DNA from 2 places in the Gemmiger qucibialis genome. Region 2 is predicted to be linked to the other one. Evidence: predicted binding sites of a transcription regulator. Region 2 holds the regulator's gene; the other holds the start of a gene.
What was found. Region 2 encodes HrcA, which represses chaperone genes, less so after heat shock. Its sites were predicted from a motif close to TGTTAGCACTCNNNNNNNNNGAGTGCTAACA; they were not measured.
Positions count from the first base shown of each region.

Region 1: PG062_RS11560 (Hsp20/alpha crystallin family protein) is a predicted target of HrcA. The motif match lies at 6,572-6,602, and genes of this name have one in related genera.

Region 1 is NZ_JAQFEN010000008.1:24,035-39,055, reverse strand. Features, by position in the region: gene PG062_RS11595 (aminotransferase class IV) at 1-240, opposite strand, end outside; gene PG062_RS11590 (cytidylate kinase-like family protein) at 284-931, opposite strand; gene PG062_RS11585 (ABC transporter ATP-binding protein) at 945-1,643, opposite strand; gene PG062_RS11580 (ABC transporter ATP-binding protein) at 1,636-2,430, opposite strand; gene PG062_RS11575 (branched-chain amino acid ABC transporter permease) at 2,434-3,438, opposite strand; gene PG062_RS11570 (branched-chain amino acid ABC transporter permease) at 3,455-4,345, opposite strand; gene PG062_RS11565 (ABC transporter substrate-binding protein) at 4,493-5,728, opposite strand; gene PG062_RS11560 (Hsp20/alpha crystallin family protein) at 6,761-7,201, shown strand; gene PG062_RS11555 (excinuclease ABC subunit UvrA) at 7,530-10,004, shown strand; gene PG062_RS11550 (tRNA lysidine(34) synthetase) at 10,080-10,985, opposite strand; gene PG062_RS11545 (cysteine desulfurase family protein) at 10,989-12,116, opposite strand; gene PG062_RS11540 (alpha/beta fold hydrolase) at 12,393-13,070, opposite strand; gene PG062_RS11535 (HlyC/CorC family transporter) at 13,301-14,602, opposite strand.
Region 2 is NZ_JAQFEN010000001.1:579,563-594,583, forward strand. Features, by position in the region: gene PG062_RS02670 (DUF2142 domain-containing protein) at 1-993, opposite strand, end outside; gene dnaJ (molecular chaperone DnaJ) at 1,226-2,401, opposite strand; gene dnaK (molecular chaperone DnaK) at 2,654-4,498, opposite strand; gene PG062_RS02685 (nucleotide exchange factor GrpE) at 4,597-5,205, opposite strand; gene hrcA (heat-inducible transcriptional repressor HrcA) at 5,202-6,224, opposite strand; gene PG062_RS02695 (hypothetical protein) at 6,290-6,517, opposite strand; gene PG062_RS02700 (stage V sporulation T C-terminal domain-containing protein) at 6,640-7,182, opposite strand; gene PG062_RS02705 (NUDIX hydrolase) at 7,554-8,036, shown strand; gene PG062_RS02710 (Cof-type HAD-IIB family hydrolase) at 8,413-9,198, opposite strand; gene PG062_RS02715 (NAD(P)H-dependent glycerol-3-phosphate dehydrogenase) at 9,203-10,213, opposite strand; gene PG062_RS02720 (metallophosphoesterase family protein) at 10,442-11,104, opposite strand; gene PG062_RS02725 (BMP family ABC transporter substrate-binding protein) at 11,101-13,065, opposite strand; gene PG062_RS02730 (COG2426 family protein) at 13,305-13,784, shown strand; gene PG062_RS02735 (ABC transporter ATP-binding protein) at 13,847-14,665, opposite strand; gene PG062_RS02740 (ABC transporter permease) at 14,658-15,021, opposite strand, start outside.

The DNA of each region.
Region 1 (15,021 bases), on a different contig from region 2:
GGCCAGCAGGTCGGTCAGCAGCCTGCCCAGCTCGGCCTTGCTCATCGGGATGTTGATATCCAGTGCCTTGGCGCTGGTAAAAAAGCGGTCCAGGTGGTCCTGCAGCAGGTATACCTTGCCGTTCGCGCCAACGGTGGCATCGTAGCAGCCATCGCCAAAAAAGTGAACGCGATCATTGAACGGCACCATCAATTCTTCCGGTGCGCCGATTTTGCCATCATAATATGCAATGGATTCCATTTTCCCTTACTCCTCTCATCTTGGTTGCCTTTATGTTCAGCCGTTATTTGGCTTTCCCATCAAATTTCAGTTCAATCACTTTTTTAATCAGCTCCACGCAGTTATCCAGCCCAATGGCGGCGGAATCCAGGCAGAGGTCATAATTTTCCACCCGCTTCCACTGGCGGCCGGTGTGGTATTTGTAATAGCTTTCACGGTAGCGGTCCAGCTTGTCAATATAGTGCTTGGCCTGGCTGCTGCCAATGCCCTGGCGCTTCATCTCGCGCTCCACACGCCAGTCATAGGGGGCATCCACATACACGGTCAGCACGTTGGGCTTATCCCGCAGAACAAAGTCCGCCGCGCGGCCCACGCAGATATAGCTTTCCTCGTTCAGCAGCTCCCGCAGCACCTTGGCCTGGTAGTTGAACAGGTTTTCATCGCTGATAAAGTTGCCGCTTTCCGGCGGGATGATGCTGCCGTCATACACCCGTTCCGAAACCCGGTACAGCATGGTTTTGCGGGTGTTCTCATCGGCGTGGGCAAACAGTTCCTCGCTGATGCCGCTGTCCTCTGAGGCAAGGCGCAGCAGCTTGCGGTCATACAGGTCAATGTCAAATGCCTTTGCCAGCTGCTTGCCAATGTAGCTGCCGCCGCCCGAACCACAGGTGCGGGTAATGGCGACTGCAAAATACGGATAATTGGGATACATTTTCCACCCCTCCTTACTGGCCCAGATAGGCTTTCTTCACGCGCGGGTCGTTCAGCAGATCCGCGGCGTTGCCCTCAATGCTGATGTTGCCGGTTTCCAGCACATAGGCGCGGTCCGAGATGGCCAGCGCCATCTTTGCGTTCTGCTCCACCAGCAGGATCGTGATGCCCTGCTTGTTTACTTCCTGAATGATGGCAAAGATCTCTTTGACCAGCAGGGGCGAAAGGCCCATCGAAGGTTCATCCATCAAAATCATTTTGGGCTTTGCCATCAGGGCGCGGCCTACGGCCAGCATCTGCTGCTCGCCGCCGGAAAGTGTGCCCGCCAGCTGGCGGCGGCGCTCTTCCAGACGGGGGAAGCGCTTATACACATCCTTCATCGTCTCTTCCATCCCGGCCGGGTCGGCATAAGCGCCCATTTCCAGGTTTTCTTCCACCGTCATCTGGGGGAAGATATGCCGCCCTTCCGGCACATGGGCCAGCTTGTAGGTAATGATCTTGCTGGGTTCCGCCTTGCGCAGGTCGTGCCCGTCAAACATCACGCTGCCGGACGCAGCTTTTTCCAGCCCGGTAATGGTGCGCAGGGTGGTGGTTTTGCCCGCGCCGTTTGCCCCGATCAGGGATACGATCTCGCCGTCATCCACATGCAGCGATATGCCGTTCAGCGCGTGTACCGCGCCGTAATTGACATGAAGGTCTTTTACTTCAAGCATCCGCTTCGACCTCCTCCTCTTTGTCTTTGCCCAGGTATGCTTCAATCACATGGGGGTCATTGGCGATCTCTGCCGGTGTGCCGGAAGCGATCGTGGTACCAAAGTCCAGCACCTGGATTCGCTCGCAGATTTTCATGACCAAACTCATGTCATGCTCGATCAGCAGCACCGATACCTTGAATTCGCTCCGGATATAATCAATAATCTCCAGCAGTTCCTCCGTTTCAGTCGGGTTCATACCGGCGGCCGGTTCGTCCAGCAGCAGCAGCTTCATGTTGGTGGCCAGCGCGCGGGCAATCTCCAGGCGGCGCTGCTCACCATAGGGCAGGTTGTCGGCCTCCAGGTCCTCCTTGCCGGAAAGGTGCACCACCTGCAGCAGCTCTTTGGCGCGTGCGGTGGCGGCGGCTTCCTGCTGCCAGTACGCCTTGGTGCGGAAGATGGCCTGCGGCATGTTGTAGGTCAGTTCTTCCAGCATGGCAGCTTTGACGTTTTCGATCACCGTCATTTTTTTGAACAGGCGGATATTCTGGAAAGTTCTGGCAATGCCTGCATGAACGATCTGGTGGGTCTTTTTGCCGTTCATCCGCTCACCATTCAGGTAAAGGGAGCCTTCGGTCGGCTTATACACACCAGTGATCAGGTTGAACACGGTGGTTTTGCCTGCGCCGTTGGGGCCGATCAGCCCCACCAGCTCGGATTCGCCGATTTCCATATTAAAATCATCCACGGCTTTCAGGCCGCCAAACTGGATGCCAAGGTGCTGGCATTTCAAAACGGGTTGTGCCATGGTTCAGGCCCCCTTTTCTGCTTTTGCTTTTACCGTGCCGCGGCCGGTCAGTTTTTCCAGCGCGCGGGTCAGGCTGAACTCCCACCGGCCAAAGATGCCGCCGGGACGGAACAGCATGACCAGCACCAGAACCACCGAGTAGGCCAGCATGCGGTAGGTAGAAAATTCACGCATCAGTTCCGGTAAAGCGCTCAGGAACGCTGCGCCGATGATGGAACCGGTCAGCGAACCGGTGCCGCCGATGATCACTTCGCTCAACAGCTCTGCGGAATAGTTAAAGTTGAAGTTGGTGGGGATCATTGCCGTCATGTAATGGGCATAAATACCGCCGCCGATGCCGGCAAAGAATGCGCTGATGGCAAAGGTCATGACCTTGTAATAGGTCACGTTGATGCCGGAAGCCGAAGCCGCGATGTAGTCCTCACGGATGGCCTGCACGGTGCGGCCATATTTGCTGCGGACGAACAGGTACATGATGGCAACGCAGACCACCATGATCCAGAATACCCGCGGGAAGGTGGACAGCTTGAGGATGCCGCTCATTGTTTTACCGCCGCCGGTGATGGAAAAGTTGCAGAAGCAGACGCGGATGATTTCGGCAAACGCCATGGTGACAATGGCGAGATAGTCGCCGCGCAGGCGCAGCGCCGGGATGCCGACCAGTACGCCCATGATGCCCGCAGCCAGGCCGCCGACCAGCAGCGCGATCAGGAACAGCCCCAGATCCGAAAGCCCTTTGCCTGCCAGCGCGCCGGATACAATGGCGGAGACATAAGCGCCGACCGAAACAAACCCCGCATGCCCCAAGGAGAACTCGCCCATAAAGCCAACTACCAGGTTCAGCGATGTGACCATGATGATGGTGTAGCAGGCGGTGGTGCAGATGCCCTGAATATAGGTGGTGGAGGTGCCGAACGCATTGGCGGCGAACAGCCCTGTCAACAGGGCAAACACCAGCGCCACGCCCACAGCGTCCAAAAGATAGGAGCCTTTTATTTTTTTACTCATTGCTCTGCTCCCTCCCTTACACTTTTTCGCCGGTGTTCTTGCCCAGGATACCGGCGGGCTTGACCAGCAGGATCACGATCAATGTGCCGTAAGTAACGGCTTCGTACCAGCCGGGGGCAAACAGCTTGACAAAAATTTCAATCAGGCCGACCAGAATGCCGCCGATCATGGCGCCGGGGATGATGCCAATGCCGCCCAGAACTGCGGCGATGAAGGCTTTCATGCCCATCATGGAGCCCATATCGGTGGTAACGCGGGGGTAGGTAGAGCAGTACATCAGCGCTGCCACCGCCGCCAGACCGGAGCCGATGGCAAAGGTCAGGGTGATGATCTTGTTCACGTTGATGCCCACCAGGGTGGAAGCATCCTTATCCTGCGGGACGGCGCGCATGGCCTTGCCCAGCTTGGTCTTTTTTACAAACAGCTGCATGCAAAGCATCATCGCAACGCCGATGCCAATGGTCAGCAGCACGTTCAGCGGCAGCGATACCCCGCCGACCGTAATGGTGGGCAGGCTGAAAATAGCCTGCACGTTGTGCGGCTTGGCGCCAAACAGCACCATGGCCAGGTTTTCCAAAAAGATGCTCATGGCCAGTGCGGTAATCAAGGCGGACATGGGCCCGGCCTTGCGCACCGGGCGGTAAGCCAGGATCTCAACCAGCACACCAACCAGCGCGCACACCGCAACGGCCACAATCACGGCCATCCAGGCGGGCATTCCCGCATCGACCATCAGCGGGATGGTGTAAAACAATGTGTAAGCACCGATCATGATAAAATCGCCGTGGGCAAAGTTGATCATGCGGATGATACCGTAAACCATGGTGTAGCCCAACGCGATCAGCGCATAAATAGCGCCCTGGTTCAGGCCGTTGATCAGGCCCTGAACAAATAATGATGCAGTCATGGTCCATTCACCTTTCCTATCATTTTTTGTGAATGTTTGATTCGGGGGAATCAAAAAAAATAAAAAAGTGCGCGCGGCTGCTTGCATTGCCGCGCGCACCATTGCGCCTTTGCTCTGGAGGGGGTGTTTAGGGAAAACTAAAAAACTTTACTCAGCGGAGGAAACCAGGTTGCCATCGGAATCCAGCGTCTCAGACCACTTGACCTTGCCGTCAACAAAGGTGTTGAATGCAATGCTCTTGATGGCGTCGCCGTTTTCGTCCAGCTTGATCTTGCCGCCAACGCCGGTAAACTCCATACCGGTCATGCCTTTTACCAGGCTTGCGGTATCGGTGCCGCCACCATTCTCGGCAGCTTGCAGCAGCATGTAGATGGCGTCATAGTACAGGGCCGCGCAGGCGTTCAGGCTTTCGGTGCCGTACTTTTCGGTGTACTTCTGTACAAAGTTCTGAACGGCGGGGGCGGTATCCTCGCTGGAGTAGTGGTTGGTAAAGTAGCAGTCATCAAACTTGTCTTCCAGGCCGGTGGTATCCGCGCCATCCCAGGCATCGCCGCCCATGATGGTACCGGTAAAGCCCGCATTGCGCGCTGCGCCTACAAACAGCGGTACCGTATCCAGGAAGCAGGGATAATACAAAAACTCTGCGCCGGAAGCCACGGCCTGTGCTGCCTGGGAGGAAAAGTCAGTATCAGTGCTCATGCACTCGCCGGTATAGGTAATTTCAATGCCGTTGGCCTCGCAGTTTTCTACAAAAGCGTCCTTCAGGCCGTTGGAATAGTCATCATCCTTGGCATAAATCACGGCTACCTTGCTGAATCCCTTGCTCTTAACAAACAGGGCGGCCATCTTGCCCTGATACGGGTCAATGAAACAGTTACGGAAGATCGTGGAGCCTTTCTGGGTCACATCCACGTTGGTAGCGCCGGTTGCCAGCAGCAGCATTCCGTCATTGGCAGCCTGGGTCGCCATAGGCAGTGTAACGGAAGAGAAGAAGCTGCCCACGATAGCGGCCGGGGAATCTGCCATGACCTTGTTGTAAGCGTTCATGGCCTGCTTGGCGTCCTTGGCATCGTCAGCCACCTTGCCGCCGTTGACGATCTCGACCGTGTAGCCGGAATCGCCGGAGTTGATCTCCTCCACAGCCATATCCACCGCGTTCTGGGCACCCTCGCCGTAAATAGCGGAGCCGCCGGTCATGGAGCAGACCACACCAACGCGGATCACATTACCGCTGTCCGCGCTGGATGCTGTGGTGGAAGCGGCACTGGAAGTATCTGCCGTGCTGGCTGTGCCGCCCTGTGCGCTGGAAGAACAGCCGCCCAAAACGCCTGCCGCCATCGCCGCCGCCATGGTAAGAGAAAGAACCCGTGTTGCCTTTTTCATCGTAAGCCCCTCTTTCTTTCATGTTCGTTCTGCTTTCTTCTCTCAGGGCAATACCGCATAATTCTAAGTGCCGATACGGCGAGCGAGGTGCGGCAGATGCCAAGCCAAAAGCGCAGATAATACTGGATGTCTTATCGAGCATTTTGGCAACGCAGATGCCGTGCCGCAGCTGCCGGAGCGGTGCTTAAGCCGCAAGGCGGGAATTGTGCGGTGTTGCCTCGGATATCTCCTGACCAAACAAAAAGCGCGCAGCCCCGCCGTCAAGCGGGTGCCGCACGCCTTTGTGCAAAAGCAAAATCTCTTTTGTTCTTTTTATGCTTTTGTCTCCAGAATCAGAACGGGGTCCGCAGCTTTTGCACTGCGGACCCCGTTGTCCTTGCTCCGTGTTTGGATTGTTCTGATTATAGCATACTGCCAAAATTTTGCAAGCACTTTTTGTCGGCATCAGGGGGATTTTTGCCGCCGATCGCCTTATTCTATTAAGCTGTTTCTTCGTTTTTCATCTCGCATCCCCGTTTTTGCTTTCTTTTTTTCCGTCAAATTGTCCTTTGGGCTAAATAACTTCAAAATCACAGCTTTTCCCCCGCACCACTGGGTCATGCCGGGCAGCGGACGGCCCAGTTCGGCAGCCTTATTCCGCTGTTTCTCCCCGCCTTACGTTGTCACAGCCTTGTTTATCGAATAGTTTCTCTGCCAATTTTTTATGTTATCCAAAATCCAGCATTGTTTCTCGCTTTATCGCACCATGGTTTTATATCGAATGTTCGTCTTATTTTGTGGCGGGTTTTTCCGCCATTTTCCAATATTATATATTTTGTGAACAATCATTGCATAGGTTGTAAACATTAGCACTCTGCTATTGACAGTGCTAATTTTAGGGTTATAATAAAAGCGTACCTTGAAAGAGGGGGTGCGGAACGCAAGAGCGTTCCGGGAAACACCGCCAAGGAGCCGCAAGGCTCGGGAAGCGTCAGACTTCCCGGAGAGGCACCAAATAAAATTCCAGATTTTTACAAAGTGAGGTTATGACTTATGTTGCCGACTGTTTTTGGTGAAAATCTTTTTGATGATTTCTTTGACGATTCCTTTGGTATGATGAACGCACGCAACCCGCTGTACGGCAAGCATGCACGCAACCTGATGAAGACTGATATCCGCGAGACCGATACCAACTATGAGCTGGCCATTGATCTGCCGGGCTTCAAGAAGGATGAGATCCACATTGAGCTGAAAAACGGCTACCTGACCATCAGCGCCGCCAAGGGCCTGGATAAAGACGAAAAGGCCCCCGAAGGCAAGTATATCCGCCAGGAGCGTTACACCGGCGCCTGCAGCCGCAGCTTCTATGTTGGCACCGACCTGCAGCCCAAGGATGTCAGCGCCAAGTTCACCGATGGCATCCTGGAGTTGACCTTCCCGAAGGAAGCTCCCAAGAAGGAACCTGATGTGACCCGCGTTGAAATTGGTGAATAACCGATCTGCCTTTGCGGCATAACTGAATAAGTCTCAGCGGTGCCCCGCCCTTGACCCCAATCGGTCAGGGCGGGGCACCGCTTTTTTTGTTTTGTTGCACCCCTGTGGTATAATGGTTTTAAGGCAATACCGCATAATTCTAAGTGCCGATACGGCGAGCGAGGTGCGGCAGATGCCAAGCCAAAAGCGCAGATAATACTGGATGTCTTATCGAGCATTTTGGCAACGCAGATGCCGTGCCGCAGCTGCCGGAGCGGTGCTTAAGCCGCAAGGCGGGAATTATGCGGTATTGCCTTATAATAAATCCAACTGGGGGGCTGCTGTTTGTATGGTCGATCATATTGAGATCCGCGGGGCACGGGTACACAACCTAAAAAATATTGATGTCGATGTGCCGCTGAACAAAATCGTCGGCATTGCGGGTGTATCCGGTTCCGGCAAATCTTCGCTGGCGCTGGGCGTGCTGTATGCCGAAGGTTCGCGCCGGTATCTGGACGCACTTTCCACCTACACGCGCCGCCGCATGACCCAGGCCCCCAAAGCTGATGTGGACGAGGTTCTGTATGTTCCCGCCGCGTTGGCGCTGCACCAGCGGCCGGGGGTGCCGGGCATCCGCAGCACCTTTGGCACCGGCACCGAGCTGCTGAACAGCCTGCGGCTGATGTATTCCCGCCTTGCCAGCCACCGCTGCCCCAACGGGCATTATCTTGCGCCCACCCTGGCCGTGGCCGCCGGGCAGGAGCTGATCTGCCCCGAATGCGGGGCCCGCTTTTACGCCCCTTCGGCGGAAGAGCTTGCCTTTAACAGCCAGGGTGCCTGCCGCACCTGCGGCGGCACCGGCACCGTACAGACCGTTGACCGCGCCACCCTTGTGCCGGACGAAAGCCTGACCATTGACGAGGGCGCTGTGGCCCCCTGGAACTCTTTGATGTGGTCGCTGATGACCGATGTCTGTCGCGCCATGGGGGTGCGCACCGATGTGCCGTTCCGCGACCTGACCGATGTGGAGAAAGAGATCGTCTATGACGGCCCGGCTGAGAAGAAGCACATTTTCTACCACTCCAAAAACAGCGAGCAGGCCGGGGAACTGGATTTTACCTATTACAGCGCCGTACGCACGGTGGAAAATGCACTCTCCAAAGTCAAGGACGAAAAAGGCATGAAGCGGGTGGAAAAGTTTTTGCGTCAGGATATCTGCCCGGACTGCGGCGGTTCCCGGCTGTGCGCTGCAGCCCGCGCGCCCAGGCTGCAGGGTATCCCGCTGGATGAAGCCTGCCGCATGACCCTTTCCGACCTGGTTGCCTGGGTAAGCGGGGTTCCCGCCGCCCTGCCGGAAGAAATGCGCCCCATGGCGCAGAGCATCTGTGAATCGTTCCAAACGGTGGCCAAGCGGCTGATGGACCTGGGGCTGGGCTACCTGGCGTTGGACCGCGCCGCGGCTACCCTTTCCACCGGCGAGCGCCAGCGCATGCAGCTGGCCCGCGCGGTGCGCAACCGCACTACCGGCGTTCTGTATGTGCTGGATGAACCCTCTATTGGGCTTCACCCCGCCAACATCACCGGCCTGACCGGCGTGATGCAGGACCTGATCCACGATGGCAACTCGGTCATTCTGGTGGACCATGATACCCAGATTCTATCCGAAGCCGATTGGCTGATTGAGATGGGGCCGCAGGCCGGTGCGGGCGGCGGCCAGGTGATTGCCCAGGGCAGCATCCTGGCCATTGAAGCAAACGCCGCTTCCCGCATTGGGCCGTTCCTGGCGGGCAAAGCGCAGTGCCTGCGACCCCAGGCCCCGCAAAGCGAGTTGTTCGCGCTGGGGCGCATTCAGCTTTCCACCAATGCCATCCACACCGTAAAGCCGCTGGACATCGAAATTCCCAAGGGGCGGCTGACTGTGGTGACCGGGGTTTCCGGCTCCGGCAAGACCACCCTTGTGCTGGAAAGCCTGGTTCCCGGCCTGAACGCCGCCATCCACGGCCAAAATCTACCGGAGCATATACGCTCTATTGTGCCGGACGGCATCACCCAGGTCAAGCTGATCGATGCCGCACCCATTGGCATCAATGTGCGCTCCACCGTGGCCACCTATGCCAATGTGCATGATGAGCTGCGCAAAAAGTTTGCCGCCACCCCGGATGCCAGGCAGGCCGGGTATAAAGCGGGCGATTTTTCCTACAACACGGGCAAGCTGCGCTGCCCCGTGTGCGATGGCACCGGCAGCATCAGCCTGGATGTACAGTTTTTGCCGGATGTGGAGATTCCCTGCCCCGAATGCCGCGGTTCCCGCTATGCCAAGGAGGCCGGGCAGATTTTTTACACCAGCAAGTCCGGAACCAGATATTCCCTGCCGCAGCTGATGGATATGGATGTGAACACTGCCCTGACCGCCTGTGCCGACTGGCCGGTGGTGCGCCAGCGGCTGACTGTTTTACAGGAACTCGGCCTTGGCTACCTGACCCTTGGCGAGGAAACGCCCGGCCTTTCCGGCGGCGAGGCCCAGCGCCTGAAGCTGGCCAGCGAAATGGGCAAAGCCCAGTCGGACTCTCTGTTTGTCTTTGATGAGCCCACCATCGGCCTGCACCCCGCCGATGTGCAGGTTCTGCTCGGCGTGTTCCAGACCCTGATCGAGCACGGCGCCACCGTCATCGTCATTGAGCATGACCTGGATGTGATCCGCAACGCAGACTACATCATTGATATGGGCCCGGGCGGCGGTGCCCAGGGCGGCACGGTGGTGGCCGCCGGCACGCCGGACGTTATCCGCCACACCCCCGCCAGCCAGACCGGCAAATTTATCTGATTTTATATCTTTATAAACAAGCACATCCCTCGGCAGCGCCGTATTGGGCGGCCCGCCGGGGGATGTGTTTTGCTTTTATTCGGTTTTATCTGCTTCCTGCTTCTGCTTTTCTTTTAACTCTTTTTGCAGCTCTGCTTCCACGCGGTCAAAGCGCTCCAAAAAGCTATGTTCCTGCCCTTCGGTCTTGTAGCCGGGCATGGTATCCAGCGCAACGCCGTGGATGCTGCGGAAAATGCTGTTCTCAATGTTGGGGTTATCCCGCTTTAGGCGGCGCAGCAGCACCTTGACTTCCTGCCGCTTGGAGCCACCGCCGCCGTTGTCGCAGGTGGTGCAGTTTTCGGTAAAGCGGCAGGCGCACTGGATGAATTCCAGGTCGTTATAGCGTTTCCAGGCAATGATATCTTCCTCCCGCACGCAGTACAGCGGACGGATCAGCACCATGCCGGGAAAGTTGGTGCTGTGCAGCTTGGGCGGCATAGCCTGCAGCTGGGAGCCATAGAACATGCTCATCACGGTTGTTTCGATCACATCATTAAAATGGTGCCCCAGTGCAATTTTGTTGCAGCCCAGCTCCTGAGCCTTCTTGTACAGGTAGCCGCGGCGCATGCGGGCGCACAGGTAACAGGGGGATTTATCGCTGTTGTTGGCGACCGCAAACACATCCGTCTCAAAAATTGTGATGGGGATATTCAGCAGTGCGGCGTTGCTTTCGATCTTCTGGCGGTTGATCTCATTATAGCCGGGGTCCATCACCAAAAACACCAACTCAAAGGGCACATCGCTGTGGCGCTGCAGCTCCTGCATCAGTTTAGCCATCAGCATGCTGTCCTTGCCGCCGGAAATGCACACGGCAATTTTATCTCCCGCCTGCACCAGTTCATAGCGCTTGACCGCCACAATAAAAGGGGTCCACAACTCTTTGCGGTATTTTTTGATAATGCTGCGTTCAATCAGCTGGCAGGGTTCCATCTGGCGTTCCAATGGTCATTTCTCCTTTTGCAAATCCTTCAGGCAGCGGTCAAATGCTGCCAAAAATCCGTTCAGTTCCTCTTCGGTGGTCAGGTGGCTCAGGCTGATGCGCCATGAGCTGAGCGCATTTTTGCGGTCCCGGCTGACGGCAAACACCGCCTTGGACGGTGTGCCGTCAGTGGAGCAGGCCGATTTGACGGACACACATACCCCCTGCCCGCTCAACGCCTGCTGGAACACCCCGGCCTTGATGCCCGCCACGCTCACGTTTACAATGTGCGGCACCGCACCCGCCGGGCTGTTGATGCGCACGCCGGGGCGCTTTTGCAGCTCTGCGCACAAAGTATCATGCAGTGCCTGTACACAGGCGCAGCGCTGGGGCTGTTCATCCAGCGCAAGGTCCAGCGCCGCCTGCAAAGCCGCGGCAAGGCCCAGGGTGGGGGTGCCGCTGCGGTAAATGGTAGTGCTGGCCCCGCCGTTCATCTGGGGTTCGATCACCAGCCCTTTGCGCTTGTACAGCACGCCAATGCCGTTGGGGCCGTAAAACTTGTGGGCGGTAAAGCTCATGGTATCCACACAGTCCAGCCAGAGGGCCGTTTTGCCCACGGCCTGGGTGGCATCCACATGCAGGCAGCAGTTGGGGCAGCGGTGCACCAGCGCGGCGATCTCCCGCACCGGCTGCACGGTGCCCAGTTCACTGTCCACCCCGCAGATGGAAACCAGTACGGTATCCTTGCGCAGCAGCTCTTCCAGCTGTTCCAGGTCAATTCTGCCATCCCGGCCAATGTTCAGCAGATCGATCTCGTACCCCTGCTGCTGCAAGGCCGTCAATGTTGCCCCCACGCTGGAATGCTCCAGCGGGGTGGAGATGATATGCCGCCCCACATGCCGGGCCGCGCGGGCCATGCCCTTTAAGGCAAGGTTGTTGGCTTCCGTTGCGCCGGATGTATAAATGATTTCCTCCGGCAGCACCCCCAGCTGTGCCGCAATCAGGCCGGTCACACGGTTCATCTCCTGTCGGGCGGCCTGCCCGGCGCAGTGGGTGGAATTGGGGTTGCCGATAAAATTCTGCTCGGTGCGGCAGTATACTTCCAGCACACGGGGGTCCACCGGCGTGTTGGCCGAATAATCCAGATATATCATGCGCAAATCCCCCTGTTTCGTTGCCTGAAATTTAAGGCAACACCGCACAATTCCCGCCTTGCGGCTTAAGCACCGCTCCGGCAGCTGCGGCACGGCATCTGTGTTGCCAAAATGCTCGATAAGACATCCAGTATTATCTGCGCTTTTGGCTTGGCATCTGCCGCACCTCGCTCGCCGTATCGGCACTTAGAATTATGCGGTATTGCCTTAATTATACCACCATTTCCTACCGCGTCAATGGGTTGCAATGCGCCGTGCCGGATCCCTCGCCGAGCGTCAGCTTTTCATAAAGGCGATGATGTCCCTTGCCATCACATCCAGGTGGCCAATGATGTCGCCGTGGCCGTACCCGACAAAGGGGTGGTCCTGCGCGTTGGGGTAGGCGCGTTTTAATTTCTGCATCGCTTTTTTCATGTTCGGCTCGTTGGAACCGTACCAGATGGCCACCTTCGCTTCCGGGTCAGGGGCAAAAGTGTCGATCACGGGATACAGGCGCAGGGCTTCCTTGGTGGCATTTTCCAATGTAGCAAGCGAGATATTTTTTGCCACATATTGGAACTGGTTCAGCAGCTTTTGGTCGTCCCCGCGGGTATACAGCCGCAGCATCCACGGCAGCTTATCCACAGACTGAATCTTCTTTGTCAGGTTATACTGGCTGCGCGGCACAATGGCGGTCAGCACCCAGCTGAACATACCAAGGTTCATGTACTGCGGGCCGCTCAAAATCATAGCGCCTACCTTAACTTTTTGCCGGTGGAACAGCATACCTGCCGTTGCGCCGCCCATGGATTCGCCAAGCACCAGGTCGATGGCACCATCCTGTTCTTCTTTGATATACTGTTCCAGCTTTTCGGCCATTGCTTCCGCCGTGGTAAAGGTAGTTTTGCCGGTATCATCATAGCCGTCCGTGCTGACGGCGATCACATGGTACTGCTTTTCCAGCAGCGGAATCACCGCTTCAAACTAGCGCCAGCTCATCATGTTGCCGGGCAGCAGCATAATTTTGCGGCTGTTCTGTTTGCCAAATTCCTGTACTTCCATATAAACGTTCCCTCCTCAGACCCCTGCGTTATTTTTGACTAACTCCTATCTCCATCATACCAGAACCCGCCTCAAAAATCCACAAAAAAGAACCTGGGAAGTTTGTTCTTCCCAGGTTCTCTGTTGCATTATTTATCGCGTTCTCAGTCTTTGTCGCGGTCGCGGCGGTCCGGCTTTTTGGTTTCCGGCTCCGGCGGGCGGCTTACCAGGCGTACTTCCTGCACGCGGCGGTTGGTGGCACGGGTCACGGTACCGTCAAAGCTGCCCCACACAAAATGGTCTCCCACTTTGGGCAGGCGGCTGAGCTTTTCCTGCACCAGGCCGCCGATGGCCACCGCGTCGATTTCCTCTTTATCGCGGATATCCAGCTCCTCGGCCACATCGTCCACGCTGGCACCGCCGGCAATCAGCCAGCTGCCATCGCTCTGCTGGCGGATATCCTCCACCACTTCATCATGTTCATCCCAGATCTCGCCAACCAGCTCTTCCAGGATATCCTCCAGCGTGATGATGCCCGCAGTGCCGCCGTATTCATCCACCACAACTGCCATATGGTGCTTGCTTTCCCGCAAAGTGCGCAGCAAAGCGGAGATGGGGGTCACGCTGGTTGTGTACAGCGTGGGGCCGATCAGGCTTTCCAGCTTGACATCTTCATCGCCCTTGCGCATGGCGGCAAAACAATCTTTTTCATGTACCACGCCAATGATGTTATCAATGGTTTCGTGGTATACCGGCAGGCGGGAATAGCCGCTGTCGGCAAAAGTTTCGGTCACTTCGTCCATGGGGGTATCATCCGCCACGGCGATCACATCCACACGCGGGGTCAGAACGTCCTGGGCTTCCACATCGTCAAATTCAATGGCGCTGCGGATCAGCTCGCTTTCGCGGTTGGTCAGCTCACCGTCTTTTTCGGCTTCGCTCACCATGGTTACCAACTCACCTTCGGTAATGGTGTCCTTTTCGTCGGTATAAAAGCGGCCGGCCAAAAAGCTTTTCCATTTGCCAAAAATAAAGTTCAGCGGCCCAAATACCGCCACAAGGGCACCAAGCGCCGGCGCAAAGGCCATTGCAATGGATTCCGGCATTTCCTTCGCCATGCTTTTGGGGGTGATTTCGCCAAACGTCAAAACCAGTAAGGTCATGACAATGGTGGAAGCCGTGGGGCCGTAAGCATTGCCCAACAACCGGCTGAACAGCACCGTTGCAAGCGAAGACGCACCGATGTTTACAATGTTGTTGCCGATCAGAATGGTGCTCAGCAGGCTGTCATACCGTTCAGCCAGGGCCAGAACCTTGGCTGCCTGCTTATCGCCATCCTCCGCGCGGCTTTTTAAGCGGATCATGTTCAGCGAGGAATATGCTGTTTCCGATGCCGAAAAAAAGGCCGACAACATGATCAAAACGATCAGTGCGGTGATCATAAATATACTACTGCCATCGTCCATTGGAGAACCATCAACTCTTTCTTTTGTTTTTTGGCTGCCTGTGCGGCAGCGTTATCAGTATTGTATGCAGGGTATACTACACACATTATAGGTTATTATAGCATACTGTCTCCAAAAGCGCAAACGCTGCAAAGGCTTTTTGCACAAAACAGTCGTTTCAGCCAAAATGTGTGCCCATTTGGCCGCCCGCTTTGCTATACCTGCATACAAAAAGGCCCCCGCCTTACAGCAGAGGGTTTTGCACACAATACCGGAAATTATTCCTATGGCAACACCGCATAATTCCCGCCTTACGGCTTAAGCACCGCTCCGGCGGCTGCGGCACGGCATCTGCGTTGCCAAAATGCTCGATAATACACAAAGTATTATCTGCGCTTTTGGCTTAGCAGCTGCCGCACCTCGCTCGCTGTATCGGCACT
Region 2 (15,021 bases):
ATCTCCCAGGTGTTCCAGCATTTCCTTGTAAGCGTAAATGCCGATATCACCGGTATGATTTTTGAAATAAGGAGCATCGCAGCTGCGCACCAGCAGCATATCATCATCGTCCGCCACCGGCTGGCCCAGCAATGTGCTGGACTGGCGGTAGCATTTGGCCAGGTGGGTGTATTCATCGGGGCCGACAAGGGGCGGCGTTAAAAAGGCAAACGCCACGCCCAGCACCGCACCGCACACCAGCACCACCTGCCACAGCTTGGCGCGGTGGGTGAGCAGGATAAAGCCCGCCACCACCGCCGCAAAGGTCAGCACGCCCAGCAGGCGGGAGATCACATGGGACCAGCTGCCGGAATCATTGACGACATACTGCAATGCCGGATGCCCGACGATGGAATCCGTTGTGCCGTTTGCATTCCGGCGGGTCATCTGCTGGCTGGTGTCGGCATCCGTCCAAAGGCCCAGCAGGTGGTACACATCCCAGTCATCGCCGGGGGTATACCACAGACGCAGGGTCATGTTGGGGTTTGCCAGGTCATAATCCGCTTCGGCATCGGCTGTGCCGGGGGCGGTATAGGGCGCATCAAACGTGATGGCCGCAAAGGTGTCATCTTTAATGGTAATGCAGTCCAGCTCACCGTTCGCCACGGCGTTGCCATCGGCATCCAGCAGTGCAGCGTACAGGGTGCCCTGCCGGAACGCCCAATTATGGGTGGTCAGGTCCAGTCGAACCCCGTAAATGCGCTGCCCGCTTTTGAGCGGAACGGGCAGGTACAACCCGGTTGTGCCGTCATCCTGCGTTGCAGCGTCCGCCGTGGCAGGAATTACAACGGTACGGGTATAATCATCGTTGACGATTTCATACACCGGCTGGTTATCCACCCGCTGGCCAAGGTCAAACCCGGCCCACGCGGCCACAGCGGCGGCAGCCAGCGCCACCAGCAAAGTCAGCCACAGCAGGCGGTGCCGCTTGCAGAAATCTTTGATTTTTTGCATGAAGCCCTCCCCTGCTTTAGGTTGCTTACAGACAGTTTTATTATACATGATGATTGGCGAAAGTGCAATATTAGCCTTACTGCACTTTACTTTTCTCATTTTCCCTCTAGCTTTTAGGCTAGAGAATGATACCATCTATGTAAAAATCACATAAAGAGGTCGTGATATTGCTATAATTAACTGATACAAAAACACCCCCGTCTGCATTACCAGGCGGGGGCATGTTATTGCATTACGAGAAACGGTCGCGCAGGTTCTTGAAGAAGCCCTTGCGCTTTTCGTAGTTATCCTCTTTCATGCTGTCCTCAAAAGCTTTCAGGGCTTCGCGCTGGGCGCGGGTGACCTTTTTAGGGATCTCAACATCGACGATCACATACTGGTCGCCGCGGCCGCGGCCGTTCAGGTACTGGATGCCCTGGCCGCGCAGGCGGAATTTGGTGCCGCTCTGGGTGCCTTCGGGGATATGCTGCACAATGCGGCCATCCACGGTGGGCACCTCAACGTCATCGCCCAGCACAGCCTGGCTGAAGGTGATGGGCACATGGATGGTAACATCGTACCCGTCACGCTCAAACATCGGGTCGGCCTTAACGGTAACATGCACGATCACATCGCCGGCCGGGCCGCCGTTGGAACCGGCATCGCCCTGGCCGCGCAGTGCAATGTTCTGGTCATCATCAATACCAGCGGGGATATTGATCTCCAGGCTCTTGCGCGCGGCGGTCTTGCCGGTGCCGCGGCAGGTCTTGCACGGGTTGCGGATAATGGTGCCGCGGCCGCCGCAGTGGCTGCAGGGCTGCTGGCTCTGCATTACGCCAAAGGGGGTGCGCTGCTGTGTTACAACATAACCACGGCCGCCGCAGTCGGGGCAGGTTTCGGGGCTGGTACCCTTGGCCGCACCGGTGCCGCCGCAGTCGGGGCAGGTATCCTGGCGGTTGATGGTGATCTTCTTGGAGCAGCCGTGGGCGGCTTCCTCAAAGGTCAGGATCACGCTGGCCTGAATATCATGGCCCTTGCGGGGTGCATTGGCGGTGCGGGTGGAAGAACCGCCGCCAAAGCCGCCAAATCCACCGCCAAATCCGCCGCCAAAGATATCGCCAAAGATGTCACCCAGGTCCACGCCGCCAAAACCACCGCCGAACCCGCCTGCACCGCCGCCGTTGGCAGCCGCATAGTTGGGGTCTACGCCGGCAAAGCCGAACTGATCATAGCGCTGGCGTTTCTGCGGGTCGGAAAGCACATCGTTGGCTTCGTTGACCTCTTTGAACTTTTCCTCGGCTTCTTTATTGCCGGGGTTCAGGTCAGGGTGGTACTTTTTGGCAAGTTTGCGGTAGGCGCTCTTGATCTCGGCATCCGTGGCGTTTTTACCGATGCCCAGCACCTCGTAATAATCTCTTTTTTCTGCCATATGATCACACCTTTATGTGTTGAAGTAAGTTGACTTTTATTCCTTTCCCCTATGGGAACAGCCGGTTCTTTGTCCGTAAGGGCGTACAGCCTGTGCCTGCAAGCGACAACGTGATTTCACTGCGGGCACACGCTGTGCGCCCCTACGGACGGGACGCAGCTTTGTGGGCTTAACCCCACAATGGCCGCCGCCGGAATTGCCTGGCGGCGGCCTTTTGGGTTACAGGGATGTTCCCCTGTTTATTCTGTTATCTTACACCTCGTGGAAGTCAGCGTCAACAGCACCGTCATCCTTCGGGGCGGAACCGGCATTGCCCGTGGGGCCCTGCTGGGCGTCAGCGCCCGGCTGCTGGCCCTGCTGCTGGGCAGCCTGCTGGTAAACCTTCTCGCTGATGGCGTAGAAAGCCTTCTGCAGGTCGTCCTGCTTTGCCTTGATGGCCTCAATATCGGTACCCTTCAGGGCTTCCTTCAGGGCGTTCAGCTTAGCTTCGCACTCGCTCTTCTCGGACGGAGAGACCTTGTCGCCCAGCTCGCCCAAAGCCTTTTCGGTCTGGAACACCATCTGGTCGGCGTTGTTGCGGGTATCAACATCTTCGCGGCGCTTCTTATCCTCAGCAGCATACTGCTCGGCATCCTTAACGGCCTTGTCGATGTCATCCTTGCTCATGTTGGTGGAAGCAGTGATGGTAATGCTCTGCTCCTTGCCGGTGCCAAGGTCCTTAGCGCTTACATGCACAATGCCGTTGGCATCGATATCAAAGGTAACTTCGATCTGGGGCACGCCGCGCGGAGCCGGAGCGATGCCATCCAGGTGGAAGGTACCCAGGCTCTTGTTGTCGCGGGCAAACTCACGTTCGCCCTGCAGAACGTTGACTTCAACGCTGGGCTGGTTGTCAGCAGCAGTGGAGAAGATCTGGCTCTTCTTGGTGGGGATGGTGGTGTTGCGCTCAATGATCTTGGTGCAAACGCCGCCCAGAGTCTCAATGCCCAGGCTCAACGGGGTAACATCCAGCAACAGCAGACCCTTAACGTCGCCCTGCAGAACACCGCCCTGGATGGAAGCGCCGACAGCAACACATTCATCGGGGTTGATGCCCTTGAACGGCTCGCAGTTCAGTTCCTTCTTGACAGCGTCATAGACAGCGGGGATACGGGTGGAGCCACCGACCATCAGGACCTTAGCCAGGTCAGAAGCCTTCAGGCCTGCATCAGCCAAAGCCTTGCGGACAGGGGCCATGGTGCGGTCAACCAGATCAGCGGTCAGTTCATTGAACTTTGCGCGGGTCAGGGTCATATCCAAGTGCTTGGGGCCGTTGGCGTCAGCGGTGATGAACGGCAGGTTGATGTTGGTGGAAGTGGCGCTGGACAGCTCGATCTTTGCCTTTTCAGCAGCTTCCTTCAAGCGCTGTGCAGCCATCTTATCCTTGCGCAGGTCGATGTTGTTTTCCTTCTGGAAATCCTCAGCCATCCAGTCGATGATGCGCTGGTCGAAGTCATCGCCGCCCAGGTGGGTATCACCATTGGTAGCCAGAACTTCAGTAACGCCATCGCCCATCTCGATGATGGAAACATCGAACGTACCACCGCCCAGGTCGTAAACCATGATCTTCTGGTCGGATTCCTTATCAATGCCGTAAGCCAGAGAAGCTGCGGTCGGCTCGTTGATGATACGCTTTACGTTCAGACCAGCAATGGTACCGGCGTTTTTGGTTGCCTGACGCTGGCTGTCGTTGAAGTAAGCGGGAACGGTGATGACAGCTTCGGTAACGGGCTCGCCCAGGTAAGCTTCGGCATCAGCCTTCAGCTTTGCCAGGATCATAGCGCTGATCTCTTCGGGGGTGTAATCCTTGCCGCCGGCGTGAACCTTCTCGGCAGTGCCCATCTTACGCTTGATGGAGGAGATGGTGTTTTCGGGGTTGGTGATAGCCTGACGCTTTGCAACCTGGCCTACCAGACGCTCGCCGGTTTTGGTAAAGCCGACAACAGACGGGGTGGTACGGGCACCCTCAGCGTTAGGGATAACAACGGGCTCGCCGCCCTCCATAACAGCTACGCAGCTGTTGGTAGTACCAAGGTCAATACCAATAATCTTACTCATAATATAAAACTCCTTTCATATTCCTCTTTCAGGAAACATGGAAATGTGAATGTCTTAATCTATATCTGAACGGGCTTTTGCGCCCGGTTCATGCTTTGTTATTCGGCCACAACCACGGTTGCATGGCGGATGATCTTATCGCCGATCATGTAGCCTTTCTGGAACACGCGCACCACAGTGCCGCTTTCCTGGCCATCCTCTGCCGGAACCTGCTGAACAGCGTTCATAAAGTTGGGGTCAAAGGGCTTGCCCATGGATTCGATCTCGGTGATGTTCAGCGTTTTCAGAGCTTTTTCGGCTTTGTCCAGCGTCATCACAACGCCCTTTTTATAGTTTTCGTCGGTGCATTCGGCATTGGCTGCCATATCCAGCGTATCCAGAATTGCCAGGATCTGGTTGACCGCGTGGGAAACACCATCGTTGAACTTCTGGTCAGCTTCGCGGGCGGAACGCTTGCGGTAATTGTCATACTCTGCAGCGGTGCGCAGCATCTGGTCTTTCAGCTTTGTGTTGGCCTGCTCGGCGGCTTCCAGCTTTGCCTTTACGGCTTCCAGCTCTTTGGATTTTTTGCCGAACCAGTCTTTCTTTTCGGTCTTTTCTGCAGCGGGTTCAGCTTCCTGCTTATCGGATTCTGCCGCGGGCGCTTTTGTTTCAGCAGCGGCCTGTTCCTGTTCAGTTTCAGGCTGCTTCTTTGTTTCTTCGCTCATGTCTGCTCCTCCTTTTTACCGGACATTGACTGTCCTAACTTAATTGCAAAATAATTCAAAACGGGGATCAAGTGTTCGTACTCCATGCGGTTGGAGCCGATCACCGCCACCGTGCCGTACAGCCCGCCGCCCGCAAGGTAACGCTTGCTGACGATGCAGAGGTTCGGCATGGCGGGCTCGATATCCTCGCCCAACGTAGCGGTCACTTTGCCGCTGCCCGGTTCGATCAGGGCGCGGGCCGCTTCGTTGTCAGAAAAAACTTCCAGCAGCGCGCCAAGGTTTGTGCGCACATCCGGCATCTTGGCCAGGTACTGCACGCCCTCCAGGTAAAACTGCGGGCGGGTGCGAACCAGCGCTTCGGCGGCGAACACCACCGGCGCCAGCCTGCGCCCGGCGGAAAGCACCAGGCTTGCCGTCAGCGACGGGGTCAGATCCTCCGGTGCCACAAAGGTCAGGCTGCTGTTCAGCAGGCGGGCCATCTCATCGGCATCCTCCCGCGTCAAGCCGGTGTGGATACGCGCCACACGGGTGCGCACACCGCCGGAGCTGGTAACCGCCAAAACTGCGGCGGAATACCGCCCGACCTGCACGACCTCAAAATGGGCGATGCACAGATCCTCGGCCTGCGGGGTGGTAGCCACTGCGGCACAGCCGGTATAATCGGCCAGTGCGCGGGCGGCGCTCTGCGCCAGCTTTTCGGGCTCAACGTCCATATCGGCAAACAGCCGGTCAATGTTTTCGCGGTCCGCTGCGCTCAGTGCTATGGCGGCGGGGGCTTCCAGCAGGTGGTCTAGGTAGTACCGGTACCCCTTGGGGCTGGGCACGCGGCCTGCGCTGGTGTGCGGCTGCTCCAGCAGGCCAAGCTTTGTCAGCGCGGCCATCTCGTTGCGGAGCGTTGCGCTGGAAAGTGCCATGTCAAAGTGGCTGGCCAGCAAACCGGAGCCGACCGGCTCGCCGCCGGTAGAATAAATGGCAACAATCGCTTCCAGAATGCGCTGCTTGCGTGCATCCATCGTCATGCTGCCCTCATCTCCTTGTTTGCTTTTTCTTGTTTAGCACTCTCTCTTCCTGAGTGCTAAATTTATTATATCCCAACTCTTTGTTCTGTCAAGCCCTTTTCATAAAAAGTTTCAAACTTTAACAGATTTGACACAAACGCCGCGGCAAAGGGTGGTTTTTGCCCTCCGCCGCGGCGTTTTTCTGTTATTTTATCTTGGGCAATACCGCATAATTCTAAGTGCCGATACGGCGAGCGAGGTGCGGCAGATGCTAAGCCAAAAGCGCAGATAATACTGGATGTCTTATCGAGCATTTTGGCAACGCAAATGCCGTGCCGCAGCCGCCGAAGCGGTGCTTAAGCCGTCAGGCGGGAATTGTGCGGTGTTGCCCTTGTTTTGCTGCCCGCCAGACAGCAGGGTGATGCCGGCCAACGGTTCATTCTTCCATCCACTTTGCTAAAAATGCCGCGGCAATGTTTACTGCGCGGGCGGTCTCGGTATCAGGGGCTGCATCCTGCGGGCGGCCGGTCAGCAACACACCGCCTTCCACATCCCCCTGCACCACAATGGGGCAGACGCACAGCAGCACCGTTTCCCCTTTGTCAAAGGCCGTAATGCGGCGGGCAGCGGTTTCCGGCGCGGTGTAAGGGCCGCGCATGGCCAGCAGCCGGGCGGCGGCATCGCTGATCTGCCGCCCCAGCAGCTGCCCTTTGCCCGTGCCGGTGGCGGCCACAATGCTTTCCCTGTCACATATCAGCACAGGGCGGCCCAGGTTTTTGGCCAGCACCTCGGCATACACCCCGGCCAGTTCGCCCAGCTCCACCAGCGGGGAATATTTTTTGAACACCACCTGCCCATCGGCAGCGGTAAAAATTTCCAGTGCATCGCCCTGGCGGATGCGCTGGGTTCGCCTGATCTCTTTGGGAATGACCACCCGCCCCAGCTCATCAATCCTGCGCACGATTCCTGTTGCTTTCATTGGGGTACCCTCCTGCCCTTCCATATTCTGTACAATATACCTATTATATGGAAAGTGCGGCGGTTTATGTATGGTTCGTGCCTGTTTTTTGTTAGTGCTTTATCCAGCCCTGCCAGCAGGGCATCACGCTGAACGGCTTGGCAATGTGGGCGTTCACGCCTGCTTCAAACACCTTTTTGCGGCTCCCCTCAAAGCCATCTCCATTTTGGAGATATTATAACGGAGCGCCGCGTAAATTTCAGGATATTGGTTCCCTGCCCACCAAATAGCCACCCGCACATTGTCTGCAGCCTTGCCGCCTGTACTATCCGGGTGGTATACTGATACCAATATATTTTGTGTGCCCCGCACACAGGGAACGAGGCTCCGCTATGGCTGAACTGCTGCAAACCACTCTGTGCTACCTGGAACAAAACGGCTGCTATCTGATGCTGCACCGCATTAAAAAGAAGAACGACGTCAACCACGATAAATGGATCGGTGTGGGCGGCAAGCTTGACCCCGGCGAAACTGCCGAAGCCTGTGCCCTGCGCGAAGTGTGGGAGGAAACCGGCTTGACGATGCAATCCCCCGCCTACCGCGGCATTGTGGATTTTACTTGCGAGCCATGGCCCGCCGAGCGGATGCACCTGTACACCTGCACCGATTTTACCGGCACGCTGACCGACTGTAACGAGGGCACACTGGAATGGGTGCCCAAACCCGAAGTAGAGAACCTGCCGATCTGGCAGGGGGACAAAATTTTCCTTCGGCTGTTGGCGGAGGGCGCACCGTTTTTCCATCTGGAGCTAACCTATCACGGCGATACCCTGGTGCAGGCGGTGCTGGAAGGCGAGACACTGCCCTGCGGTTGAACAGCCATTATAATAAAGGCAATACCGCATAATTCTAAGTGCCGATACGGCGAGCGATGTGCGGCAGATGCTAAGCCAAAAGCGCAGATAATACTGGATGCTGCAAAGGTGAGCGCCGCCAGTGGCGGATGCAGCGAACCGAAGCAGGGGCAGCGGTCGCAGAGTGCGAGGGGCTTTTGCCCCCGAAGCACGATGCGGGTACCGCAACCCGACATTATCGAGCCATTTTGGCAACGCAGATGCCGTGCCGCAGCCGCCGGAGCGGTGCTTAAGCCGTCAGGCGGGAATTGTGCGGTATTGCCTAAAGAAATAAAATAAAAGCATGTGCAGTTTTTCGGGCTTTCCCCAAAAACGCACATGCTCTTGTTTTTATTGGTTATTTCAGCAGCCCGAAATGTTCCAGCGCATTCCAGATGCCGTCCTTATCCACATCGGTGGTAATGTAATCCGCCGCGGCACGGGCATCTGGCCAGGCGTTGCCCATGGCAACCCCGATCCCGGCAAAAGCAAGCATCTCGGTATCGTTGCCGCCATCGCCAAAGGCGATGCTGTTTTCCCGCGTAAGACCCAGATGATTGAGCGTTTCCTGCAAGCCGTTCACCTTGCCGCCGGTTGCGGGCAGGATATCGACAAATTCTTCGCTCCAGCGCACAGCGCGGCAGCCGGGCACGTGAGTCATGAACTCCGGTTCCTGCTCGCTGCTCAAAAATGCGCTGAGCTGATACGTCGGGTAGGTAAAGCAGCGCTGGGCCGGATCGATGGTTTCCTGCGGGATCTCTTTCAAAAAGTTTTCACACAGGGCATTGGTGCGGTTCATGTAAGCGGTATCCGCTTCCACAAAGGAAACCGCAATATCTGTTTTTTCCAGCCAGGGCAGCAGCTCGCGCAGTCCCTCCTGCGGCAGCGAGTGAGCGTAAAAGCAGCCGTCCTTATCCCGGCAATATTGGCCGTTCATCATCACCATGCCGTCAAATTCAAACGGCAGATCCTTTTTCAGGTAATGCAGGTGGTACGGCGGGCGGCCGGTTGCCAGGTAAAGCTGCACCCCTTTGGCGCGCAGAATGTTGAGCGCCGCCACGGTGGATTCCGGCAGGTGGTGATCCGGCGGCAGCAGAGTACCGTCAATATCAAAAAAAGCAATGCGAATATCTCTGTTTTCCATGTTATTATTCCTGTTTCAGCTGTCGGCCCATCATTGTAGCCAGCGCATCGCGGGCGGCCAACCGACCGGACAGAATATCATCCACCGCATTCACGATGGGCATTTCTACCTTATACTTTTTCGCCAGCTTGCAGGCTGCGGGCAGGGCATTGATGCCCTCCACCACCTGACCGACCTCTTTTTTGGCGGTTTCCACATCCTTTCCGCGGCCAATCAGCATGCCGGCATGCAGGTTTCGGCTGTGCATACTGGTGCAGGTCACGATCAGATCGCCCATACCGGAAAGCCCGGCAAAAGTTTCGGCCTTGCAGCCCATGGCCACACCCAGGCGGGCCAGCTCGGCGTTGCCGCGGGTGATAAGGGCAGCCTTGGCGTTATCGCCGTAATCCAGGCCCATCGCAATGCCAACAGCCAGCGCGATCACATTTTTGACAGCGCCGCCCAGCTCCACGCCGCGGCGGTCGGTGTTGGTATACACGCGGAAGGTGGGGGTGGTAAAGATCTGCTGCACCTTGCGTGCGGCGGCTTCATCCGGGCTGCCCGCCACGATCAAGGTGGGCATATCGCGGGCCACTTCCTCCGCATGGGTGGGGCCGGAAAGCGCCACCACATTGCAGTGGGTGTGTTTGCCATCCGCGGCCAGCTCCTGCTCAATGATTTCGGACATCGTCATCAGCGTTTTTTCCTCCACGCCTTTGGCCACATCCACGATCAGCTGCCCATCCGGGATATGCGGTGCCGCCTTGCGGGCGGTGGAACGCACAAAAACCGAGGGCACCGCAAACAGCAGCACATCACGGTCGCCGCAGATTTCTTCAATATCCGCGGTATAGTGCATATCGGCAGGCAGGCACATGCCGGGCAGGTTGGGGTGGGCATGGGTCACGCTCATGGCTTTCAGTTCATCGGGCAGGGCGCTCCACATGGTAACGTCACAGCCGTTTCCTGCCAGCATGCGTGCCAGCGCGGTTCCCCAGGTTCCGGCACCCAGAACACCGATTTTGGTTTTGGTCATCGTATTTGTTCTCCAATCGTTTATGGGCAATACCGCATAATTCTAAGTGCCGATACGGCGAGCGAGGTGCGGCAGATGCCAAGCCAAAAGCGCAGATAATACTGGATGTCTTATCGAGCATTTTGGCAACGCAGATGCCGTGCCGCAGCTGCCGGAGCGGTGCTTAAGCCGCAAGGCGGGAATTGTGCGGTGTTGCCTATGGTATCAGGTACGCCTTCAAGCTACACCTTAAAAGTGCCCCGTGCGGTTAAACTGTTTCCACCTCTCAATCAAAGAGTGGCGGCGCGGATCCGGCTTATCCGGCAGGTCCAGCGTAAAGCGCTCATAGCAGTTCACAATGCGTGTCTGGCCGTACTGGTGCTCCCGCGGGATGTTGGCTCCATAGGTCAGGTGGATATGCCCGTGTAGCATCAAAGCCGGGTGATAGGTATCCAAAATTTCATTGAACACCGTAAACCCGCGGTGCGGCAGGTCGCTGAAATCCCCATAGCCGTGCAGCGGCGCATGGGTAACAAGGATATCCACCCCGCCCGCGTGCTGGATCTTGCTGCGCAGGTGGCTGATGCGGCGTTTCATTTCCGCTTCGGTAAACTGCCAGGCACCGGCGCGGTAACGGCAGCTGCCGCCAAGGCCCACAATGCGGTAGCCCTTGTACCAGTACAGGTCATCGTCAATGCAGATCGCACCGCGGGGCGGTTCTCTATCATAGCTGGCATCATGGTTGCCGTGTACATAAAGCACCGGAACCGGCGCTGCATCGGACAAAAAGTTCATATAATGCCGGCTCAGGTCCCCGCAGCCGATGATCAGGTCGATATCGCGCAGCTTGCTGGGCTCATAGTATTCCCACAGGTACTTGCTCTCTTCGTCTGCCACTGCCAGAATTTTCATAGATCAGCCTCTTTCTCTGCAGGGAGCCGGTCGCGGTGGATGCCCTGCATGCGGTACATGGGGCGGGCACAGTCCATCAGTTCGTCAAATTCCGGCAGGTGGCCCTCCACTGCATCGCACAGCCAGTCCATATGCAGGATCTGCTCCGGGGTAAAGCCGGTGCGGCCCTCGTTCATCACAGTACCGTTCTGCGCGGTAATATAGCAGGCAAACGGGTCAATGCTGCCCGCAATAATGCCGCTGCGCAGGATGTTGGCCAGGTGGCGCACATCATGGGGCAGCTCGCGGCTGAGCAGCACATCCATCACACCGCTGTTCATGCCCCACCAATAGTTGACGGCAGTACCGTCGGTGCCGGATTTATCGCGGGTCCAGCCGCCATCCAGCACGGTGCGCACCACGTTTTCATAAAACTGGCCCCAATGCCAAAACGGCGAAGCCAGATCCATCAGCGTGCCGCCGGGGCTGATGCGGAAAGTTCCGAACTCTCGCGCAGGGCGGAACGGCGTGGGGGTATCGCGCCCCGAGATCACCGTGATGCCCTGCTTCTGGAAGGCCTGGATCGGGTCCCCCGGCAGGCAGGACCATTGCAGGCTGACCTTAACGCGCGGGTTGACCATCCGCGCGCCAAGGGCAAACGCATTGATGTTGGCCGGAACGCCAAAGGTGGGTGTATCCGCCACATAGCCCACGCGGTCCTCCCGCGCCACAGCGGCAGCAATGGCGCCGGTGATGAACTTTGCCTCATACACGCGGCTGTAATAGGTGCGGATGGAAGCATACGGCATATCGACCGAGCAGTTCAGGATGCGCACATCCGGGTGGCGCAGCGCCGCGCGCAGCGAAGCCCCCACCAGTTTTGGCGAGGTTGTAAACACCATATTCGCGCCGTCCTGGATGGCTTTTTCCACCAGTTCATCGGCATTTTTGCCCGGCTCTGCGCCATGATAAGCCACGGTTTCCACCTTGCCGGCAAACACCTGGTCCAGCTGGGTACGGCCAAACTCGTGCTGGCTGGTCCAGGTAGAAGTTTCCGGCGTGCGCTCGTTGACAAACGCTACTTTCAAGTGGCTGGGCTCACTGCGGATCCCCGGCAGGATGCGGTCCAGCAGGCTGTTCTTTTTGGCCGGGGCGGCCGGCTGGGTGCTGAGCTTGACCGGTTCCGGGCGCTCCAGCGCCAGAACGTTATCCCACACAGCGTCAATAGCTGCGGCAAACTGGGCGGGACTATAGGTTTTCAGCTCATCCAACTTATACAAGCGGAGCAACAGCAGCATAACATCCGCCGGGGTGGTGCGCATTTTATCGCCGCCGTGGGCATTATAAGCCTTGGTGATCCAGTTCATCAGGCTGACAACTTCCGCCTTATCGTCTGCGGTCCACTTTTCATCCGGCGCTTTGCCCAGCGCTTTCTGCAAGCGGGCAAAGCTGCCCTCCTGCGTAAAGTGCAGCCGGTACAGCCCGCACAAAGGGTAATACTCCATGAACTCGTAATATTCACGAATTTCCGGCGTATCACTGAACCGCGGCACAACGCGGGTAACGGTGGCAAAAATAGAATCCGCGCCAAAATATTTCAGCACACTGACACGTTTGTTGCCCTCTTGGACATAAAAGCGGCCCATGTACTCATATGCTTTAATGGCATCGTGGATGCCCTCTTCCATATGGGCCATGCACAGGGAAAGCCACTTGCTGGCAAACTCAGTGTCTTCGGGCAGCAGCGGCATAAAGTTGGAAGCAAACGCCATGGTGCGGCCGGTGGTTTTGGTGCCTACCACATAATCCAACGGTATTTCAATGGTGCCAAGCGGTATCTGGCTTTCGGTATCTGTTTTTTCCAGCAGTTCATCCAATGCAGGCAGATAGGGGTATTTGCCTGCCGCTGTCTTTTCACGGTAATCGCGCATGCCCAATCTTTGAGCGCGGTTGTATTCATCTATGGCTTCTATACGCTGCATCCTGTGCCTCCTCCTGCTGTTGTGGTTCCGTCATTTTTTCTTATTCTGTGGGCATGTATGTTGTAATTATACCATATCCCGCAGGGCTTTGCACCCTTTTTATGGCGGAAACCGGCATCCTGCCCGCTTGACATAAATTTTACACAAAACCTGTGGTGCAGGTCTTGCGGCATATCGCGGATTCTTGTATAATAAAATTTGTATGCAAATTTGACATCAATCAACTGCGAGGTACTGGAATGCTTAAGAAATACCTGACTGTATTTTTTGTTTCGATGGTTCCCCTGATCGAACTGCGCGGCGCAATCCCCTATGGCGTAATTTTTGGTCTGCCGCTGTGGAGCACCTACATCATTGCCATCATCGGCAACATGATCCCGGTGCCGTTCATCTTTTTGTTTGCGCGCAAGATCCTGGAATGGGGCGCTGACAAACCGGTGATCGGCAAGTTTTTCACTTTCTGCCTGGAAAAAGGCCACAAGGGCGGCCAAAAGCTGAAAGCCACCGCCGGCCGCGGCCTTTTTATTGCTCTGCTGCTGTTTGTGGGCATTCCCCTGCCCGGCACCGGCGCATGGACCGGCACCCTGGCCGCCAGCCTACTGGATATGGATTTCAAGGAAAGCGTTCTGGCCTGCATGGGCGGCGTTCTGCTGGCAGGCTGTATTATGGGCGTACTGAGCACTTTGGGCATTTCCGCTTTTGGTGCAATCGCCGGTTGATTTTTTCCCTGATTGTATATGACAAAAAGCAGCCCCCGCGGGGGCTGCTTTTTGTTATTATTTTACTGGGCCGTCTCTTCCTGCCTGCTCAACAGGATGCGGTCATTATCCAACCGGCGGCCCACATTTTTGGCGAACTGATCCAGCAGGCCGTCCACCGTGGTGTTGGCGCGTTCTTCCCCGCTGATATCCAGCACAATGTGGCCGGAATCCATCATCAGCGTGCGGTTGCCCAATTCCAGGGCGGCGTGCATGTTGTGGGTAATCATCAGGCAGGTGATGTGGTTTTCGGCCACAATTTTCTTGGTCAGCTCCAACACCTTATCTGCGGTGGCGGGGTCCAGGGCCGCAGTGTGCTCGTCCAGCAACAGCAATTTGGGGGTAACCAGGGTGGCCATCAATAGGGTCAGCGCCTGGCGCTGGCCGCCGGAAAGCAGGCCGACCGGCTGTTTCATCCTGTTCTCCAGCCCCAAGCCCAGCTGGACCAGCCGATCGGTAAACAGTTCGCGGTCCGCCTTGGTAATGCGGGAAAACGGCGAAGTATGGGTGGAAGCGCGCAGATAGGCCAGGGCCAGATTTTCCTCAATGGTCATGTTGGGGGCAGTGCCTTTGAGCGGGTCCTGGAACAGGCGGCCAATCGCCTTGGAGCGGCGGAAATCCGGCTGGAAGGTCATATCCACCCCATCCAGCAGAATGCTGCCGGTATCCGGAATAAAGCTGCCTGCAATGGCATTGAACAAGGTGGATTTGCCCGCGCCGTTGGAACCCACAATGGTAGCGAACTCGCCGCTTTCCATATGCAGATTGATATCGGTCAGCGCTTTTTTCTCGTTCACCGTACCGGGGTTAAAGGTCATACTGACATGGTTCAGATCAAGCATGGGTCTTGCCCCCTTTCTGGCTGACGGCACGGCGGCGGCGCAGCGCAAGGTTCTTTTTCAGGGCCGGGGCCGCAATGGCCAGCGCCACAATGACGGCAGAAATCAGCTTCAGGCACTCGCTGGGAACATTGGCACGCAGGGCCAACGCAATGATAAAGCGGTAGATCACGCTGCCCGCCACAGCCGCAGCCGCTTTGACCCACATACCGCCGCGGCCAAACAGCGTTTCGCCAATAATCAGCGAAGCCAGACCGATGACCACCATGCCAGTGCCCAGGTTGATATCGGCGGATTTCTGGTACTGAGCCAGAACTGCGCCGGAAAGCGAGGTCATGGCGTTGGAAACGCAAAGGCCC